One region of the Permianibacter fluminis genome, then DNA from elsewhere that is predicted to be linked to it. Evidence: predicted binding sites of a transcription regulator. Region 1 holds the regulator's gene; each other region holds the start of a gene.
What was found. Region 1 encodes sigma-54, which starts transcription at its own class of promoters, with help from an activator protein. Its sites were predicted from a motif close to ANTGGCATNNANNTTGCTNT; they were not measured.
Positions count from the first base shown of each region.

Region 2: a site for sigma-54 is predicted at 1,623-1,642, ahead of HPT27_RS15810 (PEP-CTERM sorting domain-containing protein). Genes of this name have one in related genera too.
Region 3: a site for sigma-54 is predicted at 2,100-2,119, ahead of HPT27_RS05565 (PEP-CTERM sorting domain-containing protein). Genes of this name have one in related genera too.
Region 4: a site for sigma-54 is predicted at 2,174-2,193, ahead of glnA (glutamate--ammonia ligase). Genes of this name have one in related genera too.

Region 1 is NZ_JABMEG010000003.1:105,899-110,856, reverse strand. It holds gene lptC (LPS export ABC transporter periplasmic protein LptC) at 1-410, shown strand, start outside; gene HPT27_RS18565 (LptA/OstA family protein) at 391-1,179, shown strand; gene lptB (LPS export ABC transporter ATP-binding protein) at 1,176-1,904, shown strand; gene HPT27_RS18555 (RNA polymerase factor sigma-54) at 1,992-3,635, shown strand; gene hpf (ribosome hibernation promoting factor) at 3,917-4,204, shown strand; gene rapZ (RNase adapter RapZ) at 4,395-4,958, shown strand, end outside.
Region 2 is NZ_JABMEG010000002.1:100,621-105,578, reverse strand. It holds gene HPT27_RS15820 (hypothetical protein) at 132-434, shown strand; gene HPT27_RS15815 (hypothetical protein) at 1,015-1,221, opposite strand; gene HPT27_RS15810 (PEP-CTERM sorting domain-containing protein) at 1,774-2,379, shown strand; gene HPT27_RS15805 (AraC family transcriptional regulator) at 2,708-3,589, shown strand; gene HPT27_RS15800 (DMT family transporter) at 3,785-4,258, opposite strand; gene HPT27_RS15795 (alkene reductase) at 4,603-4,958, opposite strand, start outside.
Region 3 is NZ_JABMEG010000001.1:1,257,383-1,262,340, reverse strand. It holds gene putA (bifunctional proline dehydrogenase/L-glutamate gamma-semialdehyde dehydrogenase PutA) at 1-378, shown strand, start outside; gene HPT27_RS05570 (NOL1/NOP2/sun family putative RNA methylase) at 505-1,914, shown strand; gene HPT27_RS05565 (PEP-CTERM sorting domain-containing protein) at 2,175-3,140, shown strand; gene HPT27_RS05560 (REP-associated tyrosine transposase) at 3,336-3,791, opposite strand; gene trmH (tRNA (guanosine(18)-2'-O)-methyltransferase TrmH) at 3,841-4,539, opposite strand; gene HPT27_RS05550 (RidA family protein) at 4,589-4,958, opposite strand, start outside.
Region 4 is NZ_JABMEG010000001.1:916,236-921,193, forward strand. It holds gene HPT27_RS04030 (D-alanyl-D-alanine carboxypeptidase family protein) at 1-416, shown strand, start outside; gene HPT27_RS04035 (tetratricopeptide repeat protein) at 508-1,944, shown strand; gene glnA (glutamate--ammonia ligase) at 2,294-3,703, shown strand; gene HPT27_RS04045 (DUF4124 domain-containing protein) at 3,931-4,608, shown strand; gene glnL (nitrogen regulation protein NR(II)) at 4,728-4,958, shown strand, end outside.

The sequences.
Region 1 (4,958 bases):
ATAGTGCCGGGCAGCTTTCACACGTGCTGACCGCACCGCGCATCGACCATTTTCAGGATCAGAAACGTTCGCAAATTCAGCAGCCCCGGATCGAACTGGTGCGCGCCGATGGCAAGCCCTGGGAAGTTGCTGCCGAGTTCGCCGATGCTGAACTTGGCAGCGACCAGTTGACGCTGAACAAGCAGGTCAGCCTGAGCCGGGCCGGCAGCGATGGTGTACCTGCGCTGCGGATGGAAACCGATACCCTGACCGTCGACATGAATGCCCGCACGGCCGACACCGCCGCGCGGATCAATTTTGTCAGCCCCAACGGCCGTGTGAGTGCCACCGGGCTGCACGCCAATCTGGCCACCGAGCAACTGCAACTGCTGGCGGATGTCAAAGGACATTATGAAAAAACCACGCCTTAACCTGCAGCGAGTCTGCGCCGCCGTGTTGACTGGCGGCCTTGCCCTGATCGGCAACAGCCTGTTGGCCGCCGCCGTGAGCGTCGCTGCCAGCAGCACCGATCTGCGTGCCGACAGCGCCTCACTCGATGGCAAGACCGGCGAATACCTCTATCGCGGCAACGCCCTGCTGAGTCAGGACAATGTCCAGATCCGGGCCGATGAAATGCAGGCGACCCAACACGAAAACGGCAATTTGAAAAGCGGCCGGTTTCGCGGTGAGCCGGCCATTCTCGAACACACCGACCCGATCACCGGCGCCACATCGGAAGCCAGGGCGCGGGAAATTTTTTACGACACCGACAGCGGCCGCATTGAACTGAGCGGCGACGCCTCACTGATACAGCGCGATGCCAAAACCAACCGCGAAATGCGCCTGCAAGCGGCGCAAATTCAGCTGACCGAAACCGGCGATCAATTGAATGATCTGGCCGCAACCGGCAATCCGGCGATTTTCAGCCGGCGCGAAGGCGATGCCCAGCCGATTGAGGGCCAAGCCAATCAGCTGCGCTATCTGGGCAGCAAGGAATATCTCTACCTTGAAGGCAGTGCCAAGCTGATTCAGGGCAAGACCACCTTCGAGCACAGCGTCATTGAATACGATGGCCAGCGCAAACTGACCACCGCGCCCAAACGTGATGGCGAGCAGGTCAAGATCACCCGGGTGCAGGAAAATGTCGCGCCAAAAACCGACACTGCGACAAAGGATCAACCGAAAAAGGATAACCCGTGAGCAGTACGCTACTGGTGCAGCATTTGGCCAAAGCTTACAAAGGCCGACAAGTTGTCAAAGATGTTTCACTGACGGTTCGTCAAGGCGAAATCGTCGGTTTGCTGGGGCCAAACGGGGCCGGTAAAACCACCTCGTTCTACATGATCATCGGTCTGGTCAATGCCGATGCCGGCAGCATCCAGATTGACGACGAGGACTTGTCCGGCGAGCCGATGCATGTGCGCGCGCGCAAGGGCATTGGCTATTTGCCGCAGGAAGCCTCGGTGTTTCGCAAGCTCAGCGTAGCCGACAATATTCTCGGCATTCTGGAACTGAATCCGGCATTGACCGATGCGGATAGGCAGCAGAAGCTGGAGGCCTTGCTGGACGAGTTTCACATCGGACATTTGCGCAAAAGTCTGGGCATGGCATTATCGGGCGGTGAACGCCGCCGCGTCGAAATTGCCCGGGCGCTGGCCGCCGAGCCGCGCTTCATTTTGCTTGACGAACCGTTCGCCGGTGTCGACCCGATCTCGGTGCTGGAAATCAAGCGCATCATCCAGCACCTGCGCGATCGGGGCCTCGGCATTCTGATTACCGATCACAATGTCCGTGAAACCTTGACGGTTTGTGAACGCGCGTACATTGTCAGCGAAGGCCGACTGATTGCCGATGGCGCACCGGAAGCGATTCTGGCCAACCAGCAGGTCCGGCAAGTGTATCTGGGAGAACATTTCACGCTGTAAGCCGATCAGATTCTGCAGATTGGTTTATAGTGAAGTTAAGGGCGCCGCGACCACAGACGGCACTGACATGGTAGTCAAACCAGAAGAATGAAACCCTCACTCCAACTACGCATCAGCCAACAGCTTACGATGACGCCGCAATTGCAGCAGGCGATCAAGCTGTTGCAGCTGTCCAGTCTGGAGTTGCAGACCGAAATCCAGCAGGCGCTGGACTCCAATCCCATGCTCGAAGTCAGTGAGCCGGGTGACGAAGCCGACGACGGCTTCGAGGCGGTCGAGCAAGAACAAGCCAGCGAACGCGATCAGAATGAAAGCGCCGCCGATCGCGCTGACAGCGAGGCCGAATTCAGCGGTACCGACTTTTCCGACAGCAATTATGCCGATTCGGACTATGCCGACAGCCGCGCCGGCGAGAGCGACTTTGGCGAGCCGGAATTTTCCAGCAGCGCCAGCGGTAGCGAAGCTGATCGTGAATTGGGGGCTGACGAGCACACACCTGACACCAGCGAAGCTTTGCAACAGCAAGATCTGAATGCGGAATTGCCGGTCGATGCCCAGTGGGAAGATTGGGACTTCAGTTCGCCTGCCGGTGGCAGCGGCAATCGGGAAGGCGATGACGATTACGAATTCCAGGGCGAGACCCGGGAAAGTCTGCATGACCATTTGCGCTGGCAACTGAATCTGACCCCGTTCAGCGACACCGATCGCGCGATCGCCGAAGCCATTATCGACGCCATTGATGACGACGGCTATTTGCGCACCAGCTGCCCGGATCTCTACGAAAGCCTGAATGAAGAAGGCAATCTCGATCTGGACGAAGTCGAAGCCGTGCTGCGGCGCCTGCAGCAATTTGATCCGCCTGGGGTCGCTGCCCGCGATTTGCGCGAGTGTCTGCTGTTGCAGCTGCGGCAGGCCCGCAACGGCAATGATCGGATAAGCCAAGCTGAGCTGATCGTCCGCGACTATTTGCCGTTGCTGGCCGCGCGCGATTTCAAAACCCTGATGCGGAAAACCCGGCTCAGCGAAGATCAGCTGCGTGACGCCATTGCCGCGATACAGCGGTTGAATCCGCGGCCCGGTAGCGCGATGACCCAGAACGCTGCCGAATACGTCACCCCGGATGTCATTGTCAGCAAGAAACGCAATCGCTGGACGGTGGAGCTGAATCCGGAAATTGCGCCACGGCTGCGAATCAACTCCAGTTACGCCAGCCTCATCCAGCGCACCCGCACCGCCGCCGACAACAGCTTCTTGCGCAACCATCTGCAGGAAGCCAAATGGTTCATCAAGAGCCTGCAAAGCCGCAACGAGACGCTGCTGAAAGTCGCGACCTCGATCGTCGAGCAGCAGATTGGTTTCTTCGAGCATGGCGAAGAAGCGATGAAACCGATGGTGCTGGCCGATATCGCCGAGCTGCTTGGCATGCACGAGTCGACCATTTCGCGGGTGACCACCCAGAAATACATGCACACCCCACGCGGCATTTTTGAACTGAAATATTTTTTCTCCAGCCATCTGGCAACCACCGCCGGCGGCGAAGCTTCGAGCACCGCCATCCGCGCCCGTATCCGCAAACTGATCGATTCTGAGGAGGCCAACAAACCCCTGAGTGACAGTCAAATTGCCCAGATTCTGGCGAAGGACGGCATTGTCGTGGCACGGCGCACGGTCGCGAAGTACCGCGAAGCCATGTCCATACCGCCATCCAGCGAACGCAAGACGCTGGGCTGAGCCCGACCGACGTATTGGTCAGGCAACAAGTGTTTAGCAAGCGAGTCTGAGTAGCGACTCAGAAAAGAGGGTCTGGAGCGACACTCCAGAAATAGGTTCCACACCAGGCGCGGCAAGGTTGGCTGGCGTTGGGGTGGGAAAGCAGAACCGGGTTTGACCGGTGTCAACGGGACCAGCTTGAAAAGCCGGCCACCATGCACCATGTTGTAAGTGCAGCCATGATGAGGGAACCGCCGCTGCCAGCGACGACCTTTGATCTGGCGCCGAAAGAGGAAGCCACTATGCAAATCAACCTGACCGGCCACCATGTCGAGATCACTGACGCTCTGCGCAGCTTCGTCAATGACAAATTCGAGCGGCTAAACCGCCATTTTGATCACATCAATAACGTCCATGTCATTCTGAGTGTGGAAAAACTGCGTCAGAAAGCCGAAGCCAAACTGCACGTCAACGGCGGCGAAATCTTCGCTGACTGTGAAGACGGCGACATGTATGCCGCCATTGATTTGCTGATGGACAAACTCGACCGTCAGGTCAAAAAGCACAAGGAAATGCTGCGCGGCCATTGAGCCCCACGCCTCAAGTCCTTGTTTTCATGATGAAAGGTGATTTCAGTAGAAAAAAGGAGCCGACCCGGCTCCTTTTTTTATTCCCTTTCACGTGAGCCGGTCACACCGCCTTTTGCGGCAAATTTCACCAGTTTGACCGGACGTCCGTGCTAAGCTTTTGCCACTCCCCCGCTCTGAAATTGCATGGCTCATGGCTCTGGTTCTGCTCAGTGGTCGCTCTGGTTCCGGCAAATCGGTGGCGCTGCGCGCGCTGGAAGATCAGGGCTATTACTGCGTCGACAATATTCCGGTCAGCCTGATCCCGACCCTGGTGCAGAAAGTCCGGCACGAACACGCCGAGCTCGCCTTTTCCATCGATGCCCGCAACCAGCTGGAAGAGCTGGCCCAGTTTGATCAGGTCTACGAGCAACTGCTCGACCAAGCCAGCCGACCGCTGGTCATTTTCACCGACGCCGAAGAAAGCACCCTGCTGAAACGCTTCAGCGAAACCCGCCGTCGGCATCCGCTGACCCACGCCGGTCTGTCGCTCAATGAAGCCATTGCCCGCGAACGCGAGCTGCTGAGCCCCATCGCGTCGCGCGCCGATTTGCTGATCGACACCACCACACTGTCCAGCAACAAGCTGCGTGAGCTGGTGCTCGATCGGGTGCTCGGCCGGGAAGGCGCGCGGCTGGACATTCTGTTCGAGTCGTTTGGCTACAAGAACGGCGTGCCGATCGACGCTGACTATGTCTTCGACGCCCGCTGTCTGGCC
Region 2 (4,958 bases), on a different contig from region 1:
GCTGCATCGCAACATCGCTGGCGGGGCCGGTTTGCACTCCAGGGCAAGCCCGTCGCCACCCCGCCGAGGTCAGTGGTCATTCACTGCTTCGAATCCGGCGTTCGATGGAATGAACACGCAGGGGAAAGTTTATGAATCAGTCTGCAAAAATTGCTTTGTGCTCGCTGCTTATGGTCGCGGCCAGTGCCGCCAACGCCCAGTCGGTTGATGCGAATCTGCCGAACAAGGCGCAGGTGGTCCGCGAATGGTCGGCCGGTATCCGCAGCAATGCGATCCGTGCGGCCAAGGAAATCAACCGGGACGCCATCAACGCCGCCCTTAACCCGGCCGCGCTGAAGCAACAAATGTCCTTGATGCTGTCCGACAGCAGCATCGACGACACCAGCGTTGCCATGGTGACCCGGATGCCAGTGGTCAGCCCGCAAGCGGACTGATTGCCAGCTTCGACCGGTTTTCGAAACGTCGGTTGAAACAGGGTTTGGTTTCGTTACGAAATTGAAAGCCCTGGGTTTCAGTTGTCATGTTCCCCCCCCGAGCATGCCAGCTGGAGTTTCGAGGTTTTACTTCTGTCTCCTTAGCGTTGCTTAGCGTGGCTGGAGTGGTCCATCCCTCCGTATTTTGGTCCCCCAGCATCAACACTGCTAACACGGGAACTGCCCTGCAGTTCCCGTTTTTTTTTTGCCTGCGAAAAAGCTGGCAGGTCGCTGCCCGTCAAATATCGGTGAGATGTCGGCGCCTCAGAACTCCAGCCTGCAGGCATCGGAAGGCATTGACCGCAATGTCGGCTGGCGCTGGTCAGCTGGTCGGTACCTTTGACGGCAATCGACCCGAAGCGGCCATTCGATGAGTTAACGTTTGACATGAGGCGCAGCCACCGGCCTGCCGGTGGCTGTCGCCTCGATGGAAGGGTTAGGCAGCTGGCGCCGCTTCACTGCCATCCCGAGGCATCTATGACTGGAGGTAGGGACAGCCGAATTAATTTTTGCTTTGGTACGTATTCCATTGAAGACCGCTTCAATCAGTTCTCGACTTGCACTGCTTCCAAATGCCGTATCCGGTAACTGCAACACCAGCGACAACATAGGCCACGCCCCAAAGCAAGGCCTCGCGATGCTTATCAGGATTGGGTTGCTCTGGAACTAAGAAGACAAAGACCCCAACGGCCAACATCAAAGGCCCGAGGATGAGTGGCGGAAGTTTCTCCCACGGAAGTAGCCACATCGTTGACCTCCTTCAGATGCCTAACTAATGATTAGGAGGCACGCCTCCTAACAGATTTTGAATGGCTTGGAATCTGACCTAATTTCGGTTTCGACTCAAGCATTTAGCGTGAACACTTGGAAACCTTCAGCTTTGATTACACGCCATGGCCGTGTTGCTGGGGAGAGTTGCCGCCTAATCAAATCTAGCGAGCGTAGGTACGAATCCGCGTAGCGGCTTCGTACGAATGAATTCCCATGCGTCCGAAACGCTGCGCGGTTCGGGCCTACGATACTGAATGGCTGCTTCTGGCCGAAAGCCGCCGCAGGGGCGCCGGTCAACACCGACGGTTCTGGTCAGGTCATTGCGGCAAAGCAGCCCGTTACCATTCGGACTCAACCGATGTTGAGCGCCACCTGCACAGTGGCTGTCGCCGTGCTTTACAACCGGACACCAACTCGCGCCTGGCTGCGAGCCAAGTCTTTGAAGGGTAACGGAATAGGCTCCATGGCCTGGCTTTTGCTGCTAGCTCGCGTCTGGATTTTTCCGACAACCACAACAGGGACTACGTCTATGTACAAGTTGCTGGCAACACTGATTCTGGCCGCCTCAGTCGGTGCGGCGCGCGCCGATCTCATTGATTTTGAAGGCCACACCCCGACCAATGATGGCGATGTCGTGCAGCATCAGGATGGCTTCACGTTTACCTTCTCGGCTCAGGGCTGGGGCATTTTTGAAGACAGTTTCGTCGGCGGCGGTGCGCCGTATGTGCAGAACGGCACGGCCCGTTTGGTTGCCGCTGGCGGCAGCCCGGGCTCGGTCACCATGACTGCAGACGACGCCAGCCTGTTCTCGGTGAGCGGTTTTGATGGCGCAACCATGTTCCCGGATTTCACCGGCACGCTGGTTGTGGTCGGCACCTTTGCCGATGCCACCACCATCAGTTCGTTTTTCGATATTTTCTCCGACTTCTCGTTCTACGACCTCGGCTCGGGCTTTTCCAATCTGGTCAGCATCAGCTTTTCGGAGAGCGTCGCGGGTGACTTCCGTCGCACCTCCGGCTTTTCGCTCGACAATATCCATGTCAACGAATCGGTCTCGGTGCCAGAGCCGGCCGGTGTTGTCTTGCTCGGCCTCGGCATACTGGGCATGAGCCAGCTGCGTCGGAAACGGAACTGACCTCATCGCAACGGCGCGGCACGACACGCCGAGCCACTGGCAAATAAGTAGAACAAAGGGCGCTGATTCAGCGCCCTTTGTTTTTGCGCCGCAGTCATTGCCCACCTCGGTGACCGCACACCTCATAGCTCACTGCCAGTGCATGGCCAGAAGCAAGAGCCGGCCGTGTGTTTACCCGCTCGGCTCGAGTGAAAGGATCCCGCCGGCAGAGCTGGAATGCCAACGTGACTGCACCGCTCCCGGCACCATGACTCGCCATTCAGCAAGAACGGTCAGGACGACTACAGCAGAACGGGTTACGCTGCTGGTCGCCAAGGAGCTTTCGCAAATGTCGGTCAACACCAATTCTTATCTCGCCCGATTCCATGCCGTGCTGCGCCATATCGACAGCCATCTGGACGAGGAACTGAACCTTGAACAGCTGGCTGCGGTCGCTGCATTCTCAAAATTCCATTTTCATCGGCAGTTTTCCGAGTTGTTTGGCATCAGCATTGCCCAGTATGTGCAAGTGGTCCGGTTGAAACGGGCGGCCTATCAGTTGGCCTTTCGTGAGCAGCCAGCGATTACCGACATTGCCCTGGCCAGCGGCTACGAAAATCCGGAGTCGTTCAGCCGGGCGTTCAAACGCAGCACCGGACAAAGCCCGTCCGCATTCCGGAAAGCGCCGCAATGGGCGCCTTGGCAATCCGTCTACGAGCCCGTCAACGCGCTAAGGAACCAGCATATGTCTGCGGAATATCTCTATGATCACGTACAACTGATCGCATTTCCAACAACCCGTGTCGCGGTCCTGGAACACCGTGGCGATCCGCGCCTGCTGGGCGATTCCATTCGGCAATTCATTGCTTGGCGCAAACAGCAGCAACTGCCACCACGGCTCAGCGCAACGTTCAATGTGCTGTATGACGACCCGGAAACTACCGCTCCGGCCGCGTTTCGGCTCGATCTGTGTGCCGCTACGGACCGCGATATCCCGGCCAACGACTTCGGCATCGTTGCCAAGACCATTCCCGCCGGCCGCTGCGCCGTGCTACGCCATACCGGCACCGACGACACGCTCGGCGCCAGCATCCGCTTTCTGTATTCGGAATGGTTGCCACAAAGCGGTGAAGAGCTGCGCGATTATCCATTGTTTCTGCAGCGCGTTCGCTTCTTCCCGGACGTGCCTGAGCACGAAGCCATTGTCGACATTTTTCTGCCGCTGCAATAGCCGACACCGTGCCAACAGCCTGAACGCTTCGCGCTGCGCTGCGATGTCATGTGATGTGATTGCTCGTGTACGGCAAAATGCCTGACCAGTTTGCAGGTCATTTCGCTGCGCGCGAGCCTGAGCGGCGTTGAAAAGCGTACTCAATCTGTTTTCCGGCAACCACGTCAGTTGATTCGGCAGCGCCGCGCAACCCGGTCAGCGCGTTGCCGGCGCACTACTGAAATGCAGCAGCACCACGCCGCTGACAATCAGCGCTGCTGCGAGTACGCGCAACAGAGTAATGGGGCGCACCGCCAGACCCAGCAAACCATAGTGATCAAGCAACAAGGAGATCAGCACCTGACCGGTCACCACGGCAGCCATGAACGTGGTCAGCCCGAGTTTGGGCGCCAACACCACTGCCGAGCTGACATAGATGATGCCGGCAATGCCACCAAACCAGGTCCAGAACGGCCCCCGGATAGCACTGACCGCACTCGGCATCGGCAAACGCAGCCAGCTCAATACCGCAATGCCGAGCACCACGCTGACCGTCAGCGACACCAGCGTTGCCCACAACGGATGACCAAGGTTTCTACCGAGCGCAGCATTAGCACCGGCCTGCATCGGCACCACGGCACCTGCAATCAAGGCGAAGAACAATGCAAATTGCGAAATCCAGGTCGACATATCCCCTCACCCGTCGCCATCCGACAACCATTTACGTGATGCGATAACAGCGCCGGTGAAGTCGCTTGCGGCGCTTCATCAGCGCTGCCACCGCAGTGAAGAAAAAAACACCGGCCCGCGCCAAGGCGAACCGATGCTGTGGGAAAACACAATAAGCAAATAGCGCGGTCAAACGCCGTTTACCCCCACGCCGACGCTGGCATCGACATGGCGCTCGCAACGCCCCTTGCCGATGCGCGCTGCGCGTGGACAAAGACGCGGCGGTCAAGGCCAAGCAGTCAATGCTTAGCGCTCGGCCTTGACCGCCAACCAGTCATCTTCAGCTCGCCGCTCGCAACCAACTCCTAGGCAACGAGAAAGGGATAATCCGTGTAGCCGGATGCCCCTCCGCCGTAAAAGGTCTGCGGGTTCGGCTCATTCAATGCCGCGCGCAATTGCAAGCGTTTCGGCAGATCCGGATTGGCCAGGAACGGTTTGCCAAATGCCAGCAGATCAGCTTCGCCACTGGCGAGCGAAGTCTCGGCGCTGCTGCGGTCAAAGCCGCCCGCCAGCATCAGCACACCGTCGTAGCGGCTGCGAATGGCTTTCAGAATGCGGTCGGCCAGTTGCATCTGCTTGCCGGTTTCCTTGTCGGCGGAATCGGCCGGCACTTGCGAGCGCGGCGAAATGACATGCAGATACGCCAGACCGCGCTTGTTCA
Region 3 (4,958 bases), on a different contig from region 1:
GGCAGCATCCACGATCTGAAGCAGGAAAACTTCGGCCCAATCGCGCACATCGTCCGCTACAGCAGCGACGATCTCGACAAGGTCATCGACGACATCAACCGCTACGGTTACGGCCTGACGCTCGGCATCCACACCCGCAACGAAGCAACCGCCGCGCACATCGCCAAGCGCGCCCGCGTTGGCAACGTCTACATCAACCGCAACATGATCGGCGCGGTCGTTGGCGTGCAACCGTTCGGCGGTCAAGGCATGTCCGGCACCGGCCCGAAAGCCGGCGGCCCACACTACCTGCACCGCTTCGCCACCGAACGCACGGTGTCGAACAACATCGCGGCGGTGGGCGGCAACGCCACGCTGCTGAGCCTCGGCGACGCGTAATCAGCAAGGTAACAAAAACGGGGAGCACAGCTCCCCGTTTTCATTTCCGGAGTGGTCGACGACCACACCAGTTCCGGCGATACTGGACCCAACAGCGCCAATTACAACCGGACCGGCAACGCGACCATGGCTCTCGCTGATTTTGAACACTACCTGCGTCAACACCTGAGCGCGACCGAGATCGACGCGTTGATGGCGTGCAACCGCACGCCACTACGCCCCTGCTTGCGGACGAACCCACTGCGAGCGGGAGCAGAACTGCCCAGTTTCTTTGACGAGTGCCTGCAGCGCAACAACAGTGTCCCGTGGTGGCCGCAGGCATTCTGGTATCAGGCAAAGTACCCGGAAAATGAGTTTGCCCTTGGCAACAGCATCGAACATCTGAGCGGTCAGTTTTATATTCAGGAAGCCAGCTCGATGTTGCCAGTCGCGGCGCTGCTGAAGTTTCTCGATACCGACACAGCCACAGTGCTCGACATGTGCGCCGCACCGGGTTCAAAGACCACCCAGCTCGCGGCCGCGCTGAACAACCGCGGCACCATCATCGCCAACGAGCTTTCAGCAAGCCGCTTGAAGACCTTGTCAGCCTCGCTGCTCCGTTGCGGTGTCAGCAACACGGCGCTCTGTCATCTTGATGCCCGCCGCTTTGGCGAGCTGGCGCCGGAAACCTTTGACGCGATTCTGCTCGACGCACCGTGCACCGGTGAAGGTACGGTGCGCAAAGACCCCGGCGCACTTAATAACTGGAATCTCGGCACGATTGAAACCACCGCCGCGCTGCAACGTGAGTTGATCGCCTCGGCCTTCCATGCGCTGAAACCAGGCGGCGTGCTGGTGTACTCCACTTGCACCATCAACCGCATCGAAAACCACGACGTCTGTCGCTGGCTATTGCAAACCTTCGCCGGCATGGCCGAAACCCTGCCGCTTGATTCACTGTTCCCCGGTGCTGAGCGAGCCGCAACACCGGAAGGCTGGTTGTGGCTGTTGCCACAAATTTTCGACAGCGAAGGTTTTTTTGTCGCCGCGTTTCGCAAGACCGGAAGTACCGAGACAGCGCCTGGCCATCCACGCAAAGCCGCCGATTTCGCCTATGCGCCGCTGTCTCGCCGGCTCAGTACCGAGTTGTTGCAACATTGGCGGGACGGTCTCGGCGTCGACGCCACCGCGTTGGCCCTGCGGCTGTATGTACGCGATGAAACCGTGTATTTGTTAATTGAACAGGCGGAGCACTGGCATCAGCGTTTGCAAATCAATCGCTTTGGCTTGCCAGTAGCGGAATTGCACAAAAACGGCATGCGCAGCCTGCACAGTGCCGCCATCGTGCTTGCACCCGCCCAAGACCAGGACGTAATTGCCGTTAGCCGCGAAGCGGCGCGGCACTTCCTGATGGGCCGCGACATCGACGTGACTGCTGGAGGTACCGGCGAGCGTCGTATCCAATTTGATGGTGTGGTGCTGGGGCTCGGCAAATTGCGTGACGGCAGACTGAAGAACGGCTATCCGCGCGACTTCGTCAACGACCGGGCCCGTTAACCGCGGTGGCCGCTAGCGCGGCGCCAGCAAAGCCTTCCCACGTCAATTTTTTTAACGCTTCAAGTTCATTCTGTCGTGGCGACGACACCAAGCCCCTGAAAAACCAAGCGCTTGCCCCATCCGGCACGAACCCTGCTTCCTTGAACGACAGCCCCACTAGGGCTCGCGGTTGCGACTGGCTTTCGTTTGGCAAACAAGCTGCCTCAGGACTTACTGTCACAACAGACGTTCCATCACAACAAAGATCGGAGGGGATTTTCATGGCTCAACGCAGGATTGGTGTTGCCGTCGCGACCATCGCGGCCGCGCTGTTCGGGCAATTGGCGCAAGCGGATCTGGTGACCATTCATAACGGCACCATTGCCATGACCACCGCGCGCAGTTGCAGCAGCGTTGACGATGCCAGCACGCTGGACCGCTGCTATGAAAATGACGCGATGACGTTCGCGCACACCATGCGCGAGTTCAATCAGGTCTATAACCCGGGCTCCAGCTATGCCTCGGCGTCGGCTACCAATGCGCTGTCGATTGCCGGCAGCAATGTCACCAGCGCTTGGGTATCGGCGCCGTCGGATGCTACTTATCTGCCGAACCTGCATCAGCAGGCTTATTCCGGCACCGAATACGCCCGCGCCGGTGCGCACGTGGCGCTGCTGCAAGGTTACGAATGGGATGGCACCGGCAGCGCTGATCGCTCACTGGATATCAATTTCAATTACACCGGCAGCGACGTCACGCTGTATGACGATGTGGTCGCGGCCGATGCGGCCAATAACCGCATCGATGCATCGTTCTCGCAAGTCAGCGTCTGGGTGTTCTCTCTGCTCGGTACCGACATCCTGATCGAAGACGATTTCGCCAACGATCCGGCACTCGGCGCCTGCTATTTTGATTTGGGTCTGGCTGACTGCCTTGCCACGGTCCGACCGGACTTCCAGTTGCTCGCCTCAACCGTGCTGACCGCCGACGCCTCGGGCAGCGATCTGAGCGCCAGCCTGAACTTCGCGCTGGATCCTACGCGCACGACCTTCGTCTGGATGCAGTCGATGGCCTGGGGCCGGTTCGGCAGCTTCTTCGATGGCTCGCACACCTTCACCGCCCACTTCGACAGCATCGAAGGCATGAACCTACTCTCGGACGGCGCCAACGCCGTTCCGGAACCGTGGTCACTGTCATTGTTCAGCGCCGGCTTGCTGCTGATGTGGACGCGGCGCCAACGCAAGTGAACAATCGTGGGAAATAAAAAACGGGAGCGTTGGCTCCCGTTTTTTTGCCTCAGCTCGACAAAGCCATAACTCCGATTCTTGTCTTCGTCATTGGGCGAAAAGCGCAAGTAGCTATGGGTTGATACCAACCCGTGGGAGCGGCTTCAGCCGCGATTACCCTACGGCCGGTGCGCGACATGGCAATCGCTCAAGCGTTTACCCGAGCCAGACAGCATCCCAGTGCGGGTACTCGGCCACATTTGTCACCAACCCCCTCCGGAGCGGATTGGCTACCACGTAGCGAGCCAAGGCTTGCAGATCCGCTTCCTGCCGAATCGCTCGATCATGAAACCCGCCTTGCCAGAGCGGCTTCACACCATGCAACTTAGCTACCTTCAGTGAAGCTCTGGCCTTCACTCGGCGCATGAGCAACGACAAGCTGATGCTTTTAAGCTCCACCAACCAATGCAAATGATCCGGCATCACAACATAACAATAAGTGCATGTCAGGCCATCGCGGTCGCAAGCAAGCATTTCCAAAACAAGCGCTCGCGCGATGTTGAGTGTCAAAAAATGTGGCTGGCGCTGATAAGTGCACGCCGTCAGTAGATAGAAACCACGATGAGCCGAATATCGGCCAATACGCAGCGAACGAGAATGTGGACGTTCCATGTCCAATCTCTTTTTCTTTCGCGGCTAAAGCCGCTCCCACAGGGTTTGCTCAGTACTCCCCATCCTCCGGCGACAACTCCACTTCGGCTTCGCCGGGGTGGCTGAGCAGATCACCGGTTTCCGGGTTGATGCCGGGATAGGGTTGTTGGTGGTTGCGGCAAAATTGTGCGACGCGGGGATGCAGCCATTCCACCAGCAGGCGCTGGTAGTCGGCGTCGGTCAGCCGTCGCTGGCGATAGAATCCGGCATCGCGGCGCTGCCGCTCGGCTTCGTACAACACTATCGCGGTCGCGACCGAGACATTCAGCGACTGCACCATGCCGTCCATTGGAATGATGATGTGCTGATCGGCGACGGCAGCAGCGGCTTCCGACACACCAAATTTCTCCGCACCGACAATGATGCAGGTCGGTTTGGTGTAATCCACCGCGCGAAAATCCACTGAGCGCGCGCTCAGCTGTGTGCAGAGCAATTGATAGCCCTGCGCTTTCAATTGCTCTGCAGCAAGCTTGACATCGGCGTGTCGGGTGCAATCCACCCAACGGGTTGAGCCTGCCGTGGTGGCATTGCCAAAGCGCACCTGCTTTGATGGTGTGACGGCATGAACCTGACCCACGCCGATGGCATCGCAGGTGCGGACAATCGCGGCCAGGTTATGCGGCTTGTTGACTTCATCCATCAGCACGGTCAGATCGGGTTGGCGCTTGGCCAACACCGCGAGCACGCGCTGGAAACGTTCGGGCGTCATGACTTTCTCGGCTTTGCTAACAGGCAACAACGGGGATGGCTGGCGTTGCTCAGGACAGCACCATCACGCCTTCAATTTCAACCCGGCAGCCGCGCGGCAGTTCTTTCACGCCAACCGCGGCACGGGCCGGATACGGCTCGACAAAATACTCAGCCATCACAGCGTTAACGTCAGCGAAGAAACTGAGATCGGTCAAAAAAACATTCACTTTGACGAAATCCTTCATGTCGCCGCCGGCCGCCTGCGCTACCGCTTTCAGGTTCTTGAACACGCGATGGATTTCATCGCGGATTTCGCCGCTGACCAGCTGCATCGTTGCCGGGTCGAGCGGGATTTGGCCGGATAGGTAAACGGTGTTACCGACTTTCACGGCTTGCGAATAGGTGCCAATCGCCTTCGGCGCATGTTCGGTGCTGATG
Region 4 (4,958 bases), on a different contig from region 1:
CCCAGATGAACACCGAAGCGAGCAAGCTGGGCTTGCAGCAAAGTCATTTCGCCAATCCCTGCGGCTTCGATGCCGCCGATCATTACAGCAGTGTCCGCGATCTGGTGACGCTGACCGAAACCGCGCTAACCCATCCGGAACTGGCGCAGTGGGTGCGGCAAAGCGAAGCCAGCATACGCATCAACGACAAACCGAAAACCATCAAGAGCAGCAATGCCCTACTCGGTCGGTTGCCGGGCGCGATTGGCGTCAAGACCGGCTTCACCCAGCGCGCCGGCAAATGCGTCATTGCACTGGTTGAGCGCGATGGTCAGCGCGTGCTGGCGGTGTTTCTGAATGCGCCGGATCGCTGGTGGGATCTGGCCGCCATCATCGAGCTGGCATTTCGGCATGCCAGATCTGAAGCGGCACGCTGAACGCATGGTCAGCGAGACTGTGCTGAAGGGGTTTTCGGCAATACGGCGGCGGCCTGATGGGTTGTGGAACGGGCAGCCGTCAAACGGGTTGTTGTCAAATTGGTCGTTGTCGAACTGGTCGCTGCCGATACTGCTGCTGCTGACCGCCGCGGCGTACCTGAACAGCTTTGCTGGCAGCTGGCAGTTTGATGATTTTGCGGTGTTGCTGCGCGACCCGCGCGTGCAGAGTCTGGCGGCTTGGTGGCAATCGCTGCCGCATATCCGACCGCTGTTCAAACTGAGTGTTGCGCTCAATCATCAGCTCGGCGGCAGCCTGCTGCTTTTCCATCTGCTCAATCTGCTGCTGCATCTCATAAACACGGTGCTGGTGTATGCGCTGTGCCGGCGATTGCTGCGCAACTTTTTGAACGCTGAAGCGCTAACGCTAAGCACGATCTTCATCACGCTGATCTTCGCCTTGCATCCGGCCCAAACCGAAGTGGTGACCTATTTATCGGGTCGCTCGGTGGCGTTGGAAGCGACCGGTGTTTTGCTCGCAGTGTGGAGTTGGTTGCACGTCATCGAACAGCCATCGTGGCGTTGGCGCGCCGTTACGCTGATCGCGGTGCTGCTGGCAGTGGCCAGCCGGGAAACCGCCATCGTCACGCCGCTGCTGCTGTGCTGGTTCAGTTTTATGGTCCGGACGAGCGCGCCCACAGCGGTCGGCGTTGCGCTTGATTCGCGCCCGGCAGCCGGGCGCTTCAGTGTGGTGATTGCCGTGCTGCTGATGCTCGTGCTGTTGGCGTTGCTGCTGTTGCTGCCGCGTTATCGCGAACTGATCGGCTTGGCGCTGCAGTGGCAAAACCTGAGTCAGCTGTTGGCAAGTCAAACGCAGGCGCTGCTGCATTTGCTGCTGGTCGCGCTTGGCTGGGCGCCGCTCAATGCCGATCCGGCCCTGATGATTGCCGAACTGGATTCGGTGCGCGGTGCAATGTCTGTGGTGGTGATTGCGGCGCTGTGTTGGCTCGGCTGGTATTGCCGCGCGCGTCAGCCCTTGGTGGCGCTGGGCATTGGCTGGGCGATGCTGTCGTGGCTGCCGACCCATAGCCTGCTGCTGCGTTACGACCCGGTAAATGATCGCCAGCTCTATCTCGCGCTGCCGGGTTTGTCGCTGGCACTGGTGGCGGGGCTGGCGGCCATGCTGAAGTGGCTGCGTGAGCGGGCGACCTTAACCAGCGCTTCCTGGCGGCAGGTGGTGCCGATGATCGTATTGCTGCTGTTCGCGCTGTTGTTGGCTAGGCAAATCTGGCAACGCAATCAGCTGTACCGGGCCGAGATCCCGTTCTGGCAGGACGTGGTGCAGAAGGCGCCGCACAATGCCCGCGGCTGGAACAACCTCGGTGTGGCGCTGGCCGACGCTGACGAGCGTGTTGCCAGCGAGCGGGCGTTTGAACAGGCCCTCGCCATTCGGCCTGGTTATGTGCAAGCCGCCGTCAACCTGAAGTTGCTGCGGGCCGGATTACCGCTGCAGGCTCCGGCAAGTGAATGAACGGATGGTTCGGTCGGCACGGCTGAGCCTTCGGTTGGCGATGGCACATCGAACCTGCAGCGATGCCTGCTTCTGCTACGCTTTAGCGCCGGTTGCGTCAGGGCCATAACGGTGCGCCAAAACGGTGCATTTATCCACACTACGTCCAAATTGGTGCATTACGGTTAAAGATTTGGCCATCCAGCCATTCGATACCGGTCTGCATCGCCGATTCCCGTTGCCGCCCATTACTGGCACAGGCTTTGCTTTTGTCAGCGCCAACAGCACGCCGTGCTTTCGGCCACGCCTGCCAACCGGGCAGGACGATCGACCGCGGCGCCGTTAACCCGATTTCTCACAGGAGCCATCCATGTCCGTCGCAAATGTCATGCAGCTGATTGCGGAAAACGACGTTAAGTTCGTTGACCTGCGTTTCACCGATACCAAGGGCAAAGAGCAGCACGTGTCGATCCCGGCCAAGCTCTGCGACGAGTCGCTGTTCCAGGACGGCAAAATGTTCGACGGCTCCTCGATCACCGGTTGGAAAGGCATCAACGAGTCGGACATGATTCTGATGCCGGATGCCACCACCGCCGTGCTCGATCCGTTCACTGAAGACAGCACCCTGATCGTCCGCTGCGACATCGTTGACCCGGCCACCATGCAAGGTTACGACCGCGACCCGCGTTCGATCGCCAAGCGCGCCGAAGCCTGGCTGAAGAGCACCGGCATTGCCGACACCGCGCTGTTTGGCCCGGAGCCGGAATTCTTCATGTTCGATGACGTCAAGTTCTACAACAAGATGAACGGCTGTGGTTACGAGCTGGATTCGGACGAAGGCGCCTGGAACACCAACAAGAGCTTCGAAGGCGGCAACAAAGGCCACCGTCCGATGGTGAAAGGCGGTTACTTCCCGGTTGCGCCGGTTGATTCCGCACAGGACATCCGTTCGCAAATGTCGCTGGTCTGCGAGCAAATGGGCCTGGTGATCGAAGCGCACCACCACGAAGTGGCGACCGGTGGCCAGAACGAACTGGCGGCCAAGTTCAACACGTTGGTGAAGAAAGCTGACGAAGTGCAGATCATGAAGTACGCGATCCACAACGTCGCGCACGCCTACGGCAAAACCGTCACCTTCATGCCGAAGCCGATGGTTGGCGACAACGGTTCGGGCATGCACGTGCACCAATCGCTGGCCAAGAACGGTCAGAACATTTTCGCTGGCAACAAATACGCCGGTCTGTCGGAAGAGGCGCTGTACTACATCGGTGGCATCATCAAGCACGCCCGCGCGCTGAATGCCATCACCAACGCTTCGACCAACAGCTACAAGCGTCTGGTGCCGGGCTTCGAAGCGCCGGTCATGCTGGCCTACTCGGCCCGTAACCGTTCGGCCTCGATTCGTATTCCGTACGTTGCCAGCGCCAAGGGCCGTCGCATTGAAGTGCGCTTCCCGGACCCGACTGCCAACCCGTACCTCGCGTTTGCCGCGATGATGATGGCCGGCGTTGACGGCATCATCAACAAGATCCACCCGGGCGATGCCGCCGACAAGGATCTGTACGATCTGCCGCCGGAAGAAGCGAAAGCCATCCCGACCGTTGCCCACTCGCTGGAAATGGCCTGCGATGCGCTCGAAGCCGATTGCGAGTTCCTGACCCGTGGCGGCGTGTTCTCGAAAGACTTCATCGACAGCTACCTGACCATCAAGCGCGCCGAAGCCAAGCGCGTTGCGATGGCGGTGCACCCGCTGGAAATGGAGTTGTACTACTCGGTGTGAGTGCTGGCCAATTACGTCGGCCATCAACCGAACAAAGCCGCCCGCTGGGCGGCTTTGTTATTTGTGCGGTCAGGAAAGTCGCGCAGTGGCCTCGCTCGGTACAGCCGGATCACAGACTACGGTGGCGGCCTCGACGGTGCCCGCAGCACAGCGTCCGGACCGCCAATGCAGTATCCTGCGGCAAACGGCGGTCGAAGCCTTGCTTTGGGCGGAGAAGAGGAAATTCCATGGCTCGTTATTTGTTGCTTGCCGGTCTGGCTTGTTTCGGCATGGCGCTGCTGCCAGTCGCACCGGCGGCCGAATTGTACAAATGCAAGGGCGACAACGGCGAAACCGTGTTTTCCGATCAGCCCTGTGCGGGCGGGGAAACCTTGCCGCTGCGGGAGACACCGACCTTTGAGGCCCTGCCAAAACCGACGCCGTTGCCGCCGACCAGCGCGGCCGGCAAGCCAAAGCAGCAGGTAATCAACTACAAGCTCGCCATCAGCAAGCCTGCCGCGGAAGAGGTCATTCGCGACAATGAAGGCCGGATCGGCGTCGAGGGTTCAGTTTCACCGATGATGGACGAAGACCACCGGGTCCGATTATTGCTGGATGGCAAGCAGGTAGGAGAACTGGCGCAAGCGCCAAGTTGGACCCTGGACGAAGTAGACCGCGGCGAACACACGTTGGTGATCGAGGTGGTGCACAAATCGTCGGGCAAAGTCTTCGCCAGCAGCCCCAGCAGCAAGTTCATGCTGTTCCGGACCTCGGCGGGGCAGACGCCCAACGGTGCCGGTGGCGTGCCGACAGCGACAGGGTATGCCAATGGCGCCAGCTGGCCCGGTTCGGGTATGGCACCGCAGCCCGGCGACCCGGCACCACCCGCGCCGACCAAGCCGACGCACACGGGACCTCGAAAATAGGACCCCGAAAATAAGGGCGCCGCGGAAATAAGCGTGGCATGCACCGAACAGATGCACCAATTTTGTGCAATAGTCGACTGCGCCGCTACAATGCGGCGCAGTGCATTTTGGGAACGCTGATGATGAATGCCGAGGCCTTGCTCGACAGCCTGACCACCGCCGTGCTGCAACTCGATGCCGAGACCCGGCTGGTTGCGGTCAACAGCGCGGCCGAAAACCTGTTCGGCCACAGCCGGCGACGTCTGCTCGGCACCGAGCTCGGTCATTGGCTGCCCAGCCCGCAGCCCGCGCTCGAACTGCTGCAGCGCGCCCACAAGGAGCAGCGTACCTGCCACGGTCACGACCTGATG